DNA from 2 places in the Arthrobacter sp. UYCu511 genome. Region 1 is predicted to be linked to the other one. Evidence: predicted binding sites of a transcription regulator. Region 1 holds the regulator's gene; the other holds the start of a gene.
What was found. The regulator LexA, encoded in region 1, represses DNA repair genes until DNA is damaged. The targets are predictions, from matches to a motif close to TCGAACANNTGTTCGA.
Positions count from the first base shown of each region.

Region 2: ABIB48_RS15750 (LexA family protein) is a predicted target of LexA. The motif match lies at 2,515-2,530, and genes of this name have one in related genera.

Region 1 is NZ_JBEPPB010000003.1:66,194-70,608, reverse strand. Features, by position in the region: gene hflX (GTPase HflX) at 1-432, shown strand, start outside; gene ABIB48_RS05975 (ATP-dependent DNA helicase) at 425-2,452, shown strand; gene lexA (transcriptional repressor LexA) at 2,510-3,253, opposite strand; gene ABIB48_RS05965 (LysM peptidoglycan-binding domain-containing protein) at 3,533-4,012, shown strand; gene ABIB48_RS05960 (histidinol-phosphate transaminase) at 4,135-4,415, shown strand, end outside.
Region 2 is NZ_JBEPPB010000013.1:81,867-86,281, reverse strand. Features, by position in the region: gene ABIB48_RS15765 (CatB-related O-acetyltransferase) at 1-357, opposite strand, end outside; gene ABIB48_RS15760 (DUF4166 domain-containing protein) at 445-1,143, opposite strand; gene ABIB48_RS15755 (SRPBCC family protein) at 1,152-1,898, opposite strand; gene ABIB48_RS15750 (LexA family protein) at 2,092-2,493, opposite strand; gene ABIB48_RS15745 (MFS transporter) at 2,621-3,832, shown strand; gene ABIB48_RS15740 (hypothetical protein) at 4,162-4,413, shown strand.

The DNA.
Region 1 (4,415 bases):
GCCGATCTGATCCTGCATATTGTGGATGCCTCGCACCCTGACCCGGAAGGACAAATTTCTGCCGTACGTTCGGTCTTTGCCGAGGTAGGCGCGCTGCAAATACCTGAAATCATCGTCTTGAACAAGGTGGACATCGCCGATCCCTTTGTGGTCGAGCGGCTCATCCAGCGTGAATCCCGCACCGTGGTGGTCTCAGCCCGTACTGGCCAGGGCATGGATGAACTGCTCCAAGCCATCGAAGAAGGTATTCCGCACCCCAGCGTCTTAGTAACCTTGTTGATCCCCTATGACCGTGGTGATGTACTCAATAAGCTCCATCGCAGCGATGCAGAGATCATCAGCTTGGAACACGGAGAGCATGGCACTTTGGCCCACGCCCGTGTCAGGGAAGACTTGGCAGCTGAGGTTGAGCCGTTTGTCCAGCATGCCTGAAAGTGAACTTTCGCAGCAGGCTCTGGAATTACTGGATCGTGCCGTTGCTGCCATGGGTGGACAACGCCGTGATGGGCAGCATGAAATGGTCCGCCGGGTAGTTGCTGCCTTAGAGAGCGGGGACCACCTTTTGGTTCAGGCGGGCACAGGCACCGGAAAGTCCCTGGCCTACCTGATTCCGCTGATAGTCAATGCGCTCACCAGCGAGAAGCCAGCCGTCATTGCAACAGCCACTCTGGCCCTTCAAGCACAGATTGTGGGCCGTGACGTGCCCCGGCTGCTCGCTGCTTTGGCGCCAGTATTGCCGCGCCCCATTGACGTGGCTCTCGTAAAAGGCCGCAGCAATTATGTATGCAAGCAAAAGCTGGCTGGAGGCTTCCCCACAGAAGATACGGGGGAAGGCGCCCTGTTCAGCCTGGGGGAGGACACCAGTGTGGCGCACCTGCCCGGTGCTACTTCCGGGCCCACCTCACAGCTGGGTAAGGAAGTGGTCAGGCTGCGTGACTGGGCGCAGGAGACTGACACAGGGGATCGGGATGAGCTTGTCCCTGGCGTGACGGACAAAGCATGGCGGCAAGTCTCTGTTACCTCCATGGAATGCCTCGGCGCGCAAAAGTGCCCCCTTGCCACCGAATGTTTCTCTGAGCTGGCCCGTGCCCGCGGCGCCCAGGCAGACATTGTTGTCACCAACCACGCCATGCTGGCCATTAGCGCCTTCGAAGGTATAGCAGTGCTTCCTGACTATGACGTTGTGGTGGTGGACGAGGCCCATGAGCTCCAAGATCGGGTGACGGGGGCTGTTACAGGGCAACTATCTGTCCAGATGGTTTCCGCAGCGGCATCAAGCACGCGAAAGCACACGGCGGTTTCCGTGGATGCCTTGCATGCCAGCGCGGCCGCTCTGGACCTAGCTTTGGCGGGGACCCCTGAAGGGCTCTTTCCCAACGGCCTCAATGAACAGCAGTCCCAGGCGGTGGAACAGTTACGCGACAGCGTCCGGGCAGCCCTCTCCGACTCCAAACCTGAGGGCAATGCGGCGGTTGACAGTGGCCGTTCCATTGCTCGTTCACGGCTCAATCTGATCTTTGATCTGTGTGAGCGTTTGCTGGATGCCACCAATGCAAGGGAAGTGGTGTGGGCATCCCGCCCAGGTTCTTTCACCCCCGGGAAGGGCTACCAAAAGGCCGATGAAAGTGAGCCTGCGGTGCTCAATATTGCGCCGTTGAGCGTGGCCATGAAATTGCGGGAAGGACTCTTCGCTGACCGGACGGTAGTGCTCACCTCAGCTACCCTTGCCATTGGAGAGTCTTTTCAAGCCACCGCTGGCGGACTGGGATTGTTGGGTCCTAGCGCACCCGCGTGGACGGGGGCCGATGTTGGATCTCCCTTTGACTACCCCAAGCAGGGCATGCTCTATGTTGCCGCTCATCTGAAAAAGCCGGGCTTTGGCATGTCGGAGGCGCAGCTGGATGAATTGGAAGCACTGATTTCTGCCGCCGGTGGGGGAACCTTGGCATTATTCTCCTCACGGCGTGCGGCGGAAGATGCAGCTGAGAAGCTCCGCAAGAAGTTGAAGGTGAAGATCCTGTGTCAGGGGGATTCCTCCATGTCGGGGCTCATCAAGGAATTCGCGGATGAACCCGACACCTGCCTCTTTGGCACCATGTCCCTTTGGCAAGGGGTTGATGTTCAGGGCACCTCGTGCCGGCTCGTTGTGATTGACAGGATTCCCTTCCCCCGCCCTGATGATCCGTTGGTGACCGCCCGGGCGCGTGCCGTGGCGCAAAGTGGTGGGGATGGATTCATTGCCATTTCAGCCACCCATGCCGCAGTGAGGTTGGCGCAGGGGGTGGGGCGCCTGATCCGCTCTAGCGATGACCGGGGTGTGGTTGCTGTTCTTGACTCGCGGCTGGCCAATGCCGGTTACGGAGGCTTCCTGCGAGCCGCCCTGCCGCCATTCTGGTCTACGAAAGACCGTACCGTGGCGCTTGGTGCGCTGAAACGGCTTTCCGGAAAGTAGTGCTGCCAACACAAAAGCGCCCCGCTAGACGGGGCGCTTTTGTGTAGGCAGCTGCTGTTACAGGCTGCGAAGTACCGAGACAACCTTGCCCATGATGGTGGCATGATCGCCAAGAATGGGTTCATAGCGGGTGTTTTGCGGAAGAAGCCAAGTATGGCCGTCGCGTTGCCTAAACGTTTTCACAGTGGCTTCGTCCTCCAGCAAGGCTGCCACGATGTCTCCATTGTTGGCCGTGGGCTGCTGCCGAACCACGACCCAATCGCCGTCGCAAATTGCGGCGTCGATCATGGAATCACCCTGGACCTTGAGCATGAAGAGTTCGCCGCTGCCCACAATCTGCCGCGGCAGAGGCATGATGTCATCCACCGCCTGATCGGCCAGGATGGGCCCGCCTGCCGCAATACGTCCCACAAGGGGTACGAACGCGGTGTCGGAGGAGGAGCTCAGCTCAGCAAAGTTCAATCCATTCGAACTGCGCAACGCCGACGGGGAGCTTACCCCTTCAATCTCAACCGTGCCGCTGTCCAGCACCAGCGGAATCAGAACTTCCATGGCGCGGGGACGCTTGGGATCGCGGCGCAAATAGCCGTGGCGTTCGAGCTGAGTCAGTTGGTGCGTAACGCTGGACAAGCTAGCCAGGCCAACGGAATCACCAATCTCACGCATCGACGGCGGGTACCCTTTGTCTGCAATACACCGCTGTATGCACTCAAGGATCTTCTTCTGCCGCACGGTGAGGCCCTTCATGCCGGCCCGGCTGGGGGCTTGAGGAATGCGGTGCGGCGGGTCTGGAAGCGTCATGGTTCCGTCGGTCCTTTCGTGGCTGCCCTGAACAATGTCAGTGCCTGCTGGTGGACTGCATCATGCGGCCAATCCTTGTTCTTCCGAGTTTAAGCCACCAAGAGGCGAATTTCAAACATTTGTTCTATTTACTCTTGGCAAGTGTCGTCTATAGATGCTAAAACTGTACTAGAAGCAAATTAGAACATACGTTCTATCGAAGATGTTGAGTGTGGAATTTCGATCCGATGGGTGTGCTTGGCCACGGGATCCGGATTCACGGTGAAAGGACCACAAGTCATGAATGCAGCGCTTATCTCCCACGCATCCTTTGGCGTTTCCACAGCAGGGGTTAGCGCCCGTGCGGCCCGCATTGACCAGACAGTTGGAGCGGGGCGCACCGGTGCCATCACCGCTTCCCATTCCAGGGGTGCCTCCGATGCTGCAGGAAGGCTAGCGCTGACCAGGCGCGGGCGTCTGGTGTTCTTAGGGATTCCAGCCATTGTCACCGCCGCCCTACTACTGTTTTTGGCGCTGGCCATCATGGCGGGCTTCCTGGCGGGACCGGCGAATGCTGCAACGGAGTCGCAGCCGGTGAACCTTGCAGATTATGCCGTTGCGGTAACCGTCTTACAAGGTGACAGCCTCTGGAGTATTGCGGCCGCCGCAGATCCGGGCCGTGATGCACGCCATGTGGTCAGGGAGATCGTTGCTCTCAACGACTTAGGAAGCGGGATACTTCACGCCGGGCAGCGACTCTACGTCCCCATTCCCAAATAGCCCTCCGTACCAATAGGTCCGCAGGCCAAGAGCGCTCCTCCACAGCCGGGTAAGGTCTTGGCAGGTGTCCGCATTGTGTCGCCGTTTCGAACTTTCTCACGGCCACCAAATATGCTGGGGGAATGGACCAGTTTGAACGCCTCCGTCAATTGCCGCTTCGTGACGATCTGCGAGGCCTGCGCCCTTACGGGGCTCCTCAGCTAAATGTTCCCGTTCTGCTGAACGTCAATGAAAACACCCATGGCGTTCCCACGGATGCAAAAGAGGCCATCTTGGCAGCCGTTGCGCAGGAGCTTGACGGCCTCAACCGCTACCCGGATAGGGAATTCACGGTGCTTCGTCAGGAATTGGCGGCATATCTGGGTCATGGTCTGACGGAGGAGAATCTCTGGGCGGCCAACGG
Region 2 (4,415 bases), on a different contig from region 1:
TATTGTGTCCCCACGGGAGGGTAGATCTGTGATCAGATCACGGTGTTCGCCCCACGCCCCGCCCATGATGGGGAACGGATAGGTGGATACTCCGTTCATGCGGTGGTTCGCACCATTCATGACGAACATGGTGCCGGAGGCAATGGCGCAGAACTTCCCGAGCACCAGCTTCTCTGGACCGTAGTGATGGGTGACGTTCCTGGTCTCAAATTCAGCGGAATGCGGAGGATCGTCATAGTAGCTGTACTCCCCAACCTCAATCAGTGGGTTCTGAATCAGCGGTTTGAGGAAAACCACTCGGTCCTGCCCCGCGATTGGATGGATCTGCATGGGGTCAGGAGCGCCAACGGTAGACATCCCGTTAGCTTAGCCCGTTGGGCTGATATACCCATCTGGGAGCCAAGAAGAATCTGATGACAGGACCGGCCCGCAAGGGGACATGAGTTACTCGCGGACTTCTTCCCGTACCGGTTTGAGATGGCTAGGCACCGCTTTTCCCACCATGGCCGGGAATTCGCAGCTGAACTCGCCCTTATATCCGAAGAGGAAACCAAAGTAGGGGTTGCGTACCTGCATCTGGACGGTGAACACCCCACGTGCCTCGTCATAACCTTCGTAGAGGTCCGCCGTGCCGGTGCCAATCCGCGGAAAGTTGAAGGCCACGGGTCCCTCATAAAAACGCTGGCCAGTGGTTTGCAGGTGCAGGGAGCCATCATCAAGAACTTTTAGGACAAGATCCGTGGCTAGATGCTGGTGAGTGCCGAGATAGTCCACAATGGTTCCACGCGCTTTGCTGTACACCATGGTGGCGTCAAAGCGGCGCTTCTTCGCCTTCTCTGCCCTGGCGCTGGGCATGTCCAAGGTCCGGACAAAGGTCACGGTGGGACGGCCAAAACCATCAACGTAAGGATAGTTCTCCACCGTGAACGGGATGTTATTTCCGTGGTCAGGGAACAAGATGTTGCGGAAGGCACCCAAACGCAGAAATGGTACCGTCCACCAGGCACCGCGCCGCACCTGCGTGAAGACTCCCGTCCCCACGCAGCCATAGCCGGCTTCAACACCCACACCGAAGCGCTTTTGCATCATGGGGTGCAGCCGTTGAAAGTCTTCGCCCAAGGCAGTTTCAAAAATTGATGCCACGAGCTTTCCTATCCCTGCCGGCCGGTCCTGGTGTTTGATTGTTCGGGTTCTTGTAAGTCTGCGAGAGCAGCAAGGGCACGTGCTGCCTGTTCATCAGGTGCGCGGCGCAGGCAACGCCCAGCCCGCGGGACGGACCAATGCCTTGGAAACAGAAGAGCGGCAACGGCAGCCCCGGCACCCAGCGCTCCCAAGCCCGCTTCTTGCTTCTGCACTGCCCGGACCAACAAGCCGGCGCCGGCAAGTACCCCGCCTGCACGGACACCCGCGTCAAGGAACCAGCGGTTGCGGGCAGTGCGCGGATCCAGATCCGTCTCGGCCCACAGCCGGAGGCGGTCAAAGCTGATGGCCGTAGCCCAGCCGAGCGCCGGACGGATGAGACGCACATCCACGGCTTTCCCGACGAGGCCCATCCCGGGCCTGTAGTTGTAGCCGGTGACGAAGCGGAGCCCGCAGCTGGTGGGGATGTAGCGCCAGTAGCCTGAACCCGGGCCGATGGGTGAAAGCGAGTCGGCGGTGTCAAACTTCAGCACCGAGGTGGCTTGGCCATCCGCACGGTGCCGGTGGCCGAGGGAAGTCCCCGTACCTCTGATCGCATGGAAGGGCAGCAGGAATTCGTAGCGGAACCGGACCTGTCCCTGCTCGTCCTGGTCTAGGGGAATGATGCGGGAGAACCGCAGGTCCCAGCGCGGATGTTTCTCCGGGTTCTGACTCAGCTCCCACACACGCTCCATGGAGGCCCGGATATGCGCTTCCACGTACAGTGGTTTCCCGGGTTTCCCCAGTTTCCCGACTTTTTGCTCTCGCCCCAGAGTTCTCCCCATCAAGCCATCTTATGGGCCCAGCGAATGAGCCCAGGCAACGGCAGGCATCGAACGCAGTTACTCCATCTCATGCCTGTAGCCCTTCCCTTCTCCGATTGCCAACCCAGGCCTGCCGCCCTAGCTGCGCCTAGACGTGGTGCAGGCACCGGGTGACAACGCCCCACACGGCAGCCTCGCCAGTCAGGAAAAGCACCTCCGCAGCAGCCGGGGACGGAGCAGTGGCGGGCGCGGTGAGCAAGGAGGTCACGCCGTCGTGCATGGAAAGGCGGCGGATGAGCAATTCACCCTCCACAACCACCACCACCACGGAGCCGTCACGCGGGGTGAGCGCCCGGTCCACGATAATCTCATCGCCGCTGGCAATGCCGGCACCGGCCATGGAATCGCCAGCCACACGCATGAGGAATGTGCTGGTGCGGTCACGAATCAGGTGGCGGTTGAGGTCGATCCCGCCGTCGAAGTAGTCGCGGGCGGGCGAGGCGAAGCCTGTGGGTTCGGCGCTCTGATGTCTGGGTGCGGGCACGTCCATACCAAACACAACACCACCGCCTAGAACAAAGATTCGAAACATAAGCGTATCACTGCTCAGGCAGCGCCGTTTGGTGCTGCGGGGTGCGCGTTCTACGGTTGGAGTTGTGAATGTTGCAAGCACTGTCATGCCATGGGACGGCCACCGGCGGGGCAGCACCGGGTACCGCCGGGTACTGGCCGCGCTGGCATGTGCCGGGGTGGCGACATTCGCTCAACTGTATTCATTGCAGGGCCTGCTGCCCCTTGTTTCACGGGATCTAGGAGTCACAGCGGCGCAGGCCTCGCTGACGGTTTCCATGGCAACGATCGGGCTGGCCGTGGCCGTCCTGCCGTGGTCCTTCGCCGCCGATCACTGGGGCCGGATCCGCACCATGGGCTTTGCCGTTATTCTGGCCACTGTGTTTGGCCTGCTGGTCCCGGCGGCCCCGAACTTTGAAATCCTGCTCCTCCTGCGAGCGCTGGAAGGCGCAGCCCTGGGCGGCATACCGGCCCTGGCCATCGCCTACCTGACGGAGGAAGTCAGCCGCTCCAACGCTGCTGCCGCCGCCGGGGCCTACGTTGCCGGGACAACGCTGGGCGGGCTTTTTGGCCGCCTGCTGGCAGGGCCCGTCGCCGACCTCGCCGGCTGGCGGATAGGCACGCTCGCCGTCTCCCTCTGTGCAGCGGCCGCCGCCGTGGCGTTTCTGCTATTGGCACCCAAGCCCAGGGGGTTTGTGCCGTCCCCGAGGGAAGGGTTTGGCTCCGTGCTGGGCAAGCTCCTGCCACAATTGCGCAGCACTTCACTGTTGGCGCTCTACGCCCAGGCATTCCTGCTGATGGGCTCCTTTGTCAGCGTGTACAACTACTTGGGGTTCCGGCTCGAAGCGCCTCCGTACTTGTTCCCGGCGTCGGCCGTGGCGCTACTGTTTCTGGCGTACCTGGCCGGGACGGTGTCCTCGCGCATGGTGGCCGGCGTGGCCGCCCGCTGGGGCCGGCGGGCCGTGCTCTTGGTATCCGCCGGGGTCATGGCCGCCGGATTGGCCATGACGTTGGCGGCCCCGATCCCCGTCATTCTGGTGGGGCTGGTCCTCTTCACGGCCGGGTTCTTTGGTGCCCACAGCATCGCCTCGGGGTGGACTGGCGCCTTGGCGCTCATGGGCCGGGCGCAGGCCTCATCGCTGTACAACCTGAGCTATTACGCCGGCTCCAGCGTGGTGGGTTGGAGCGCGGGGTTGGTTTTCCAGCAGTTCGGCTGGACCGCGATGGCCGGCGCCTTGGCAGTACTGATCGGCCTCGCCGTAGTTGCCGCGGTGACGCTGCTGCCGCGGTCTGCCGGGCGGGCGGGCGGCCCCCGCTAGGCGCTAGGGGCTGCCGGCGCCACTAGGCGCTAGGCGCGGGCGGAGCCGTGGCTGATGGCCGCCCTGGATGTATTGTTGATCGTGCTGCTGAGCATTGCCGCGGTCCTGTTTTTAGCGTTGCAGTCATGGCTGGCCGCCACTGTGGTCCGGCGCGTGGTGGGCGTGCACCGATACCAACACCACCGGGCTGGATGCCTCACCCCTGGTGGCGCTGCTTCTGCTGGTCCTAGCCGTGTGCTGGATTTTTGCCGTGGGTGTGGCTGTGCTCGTGTTCATCGAGGCGGCCTTCCCCACCGGCACATTGCCATCCCTCGGGCATTTTTTCACTGATGCGAAGGCACGACGGCGGCGCACCCGGCGGTATGGGCGAGGTCATCTCCATCGCGGTGCAGCAAGGGCTCGGTTCACGGCTGCGCGGCTTCGGCCGGGACGACGGGTTCGGCCAAGAGGCGAAAACGGCCCGGGCCCTGCGCCATGCCTTGGACGAAGCAGGGGTCGCGTTCGTCAAGCTTGGTCAGATGCTCTCCACCCGGCGTGACCTTTTGCCGGAAGCGTTCATCAAGGAACTAGAACTGTTGTAAAG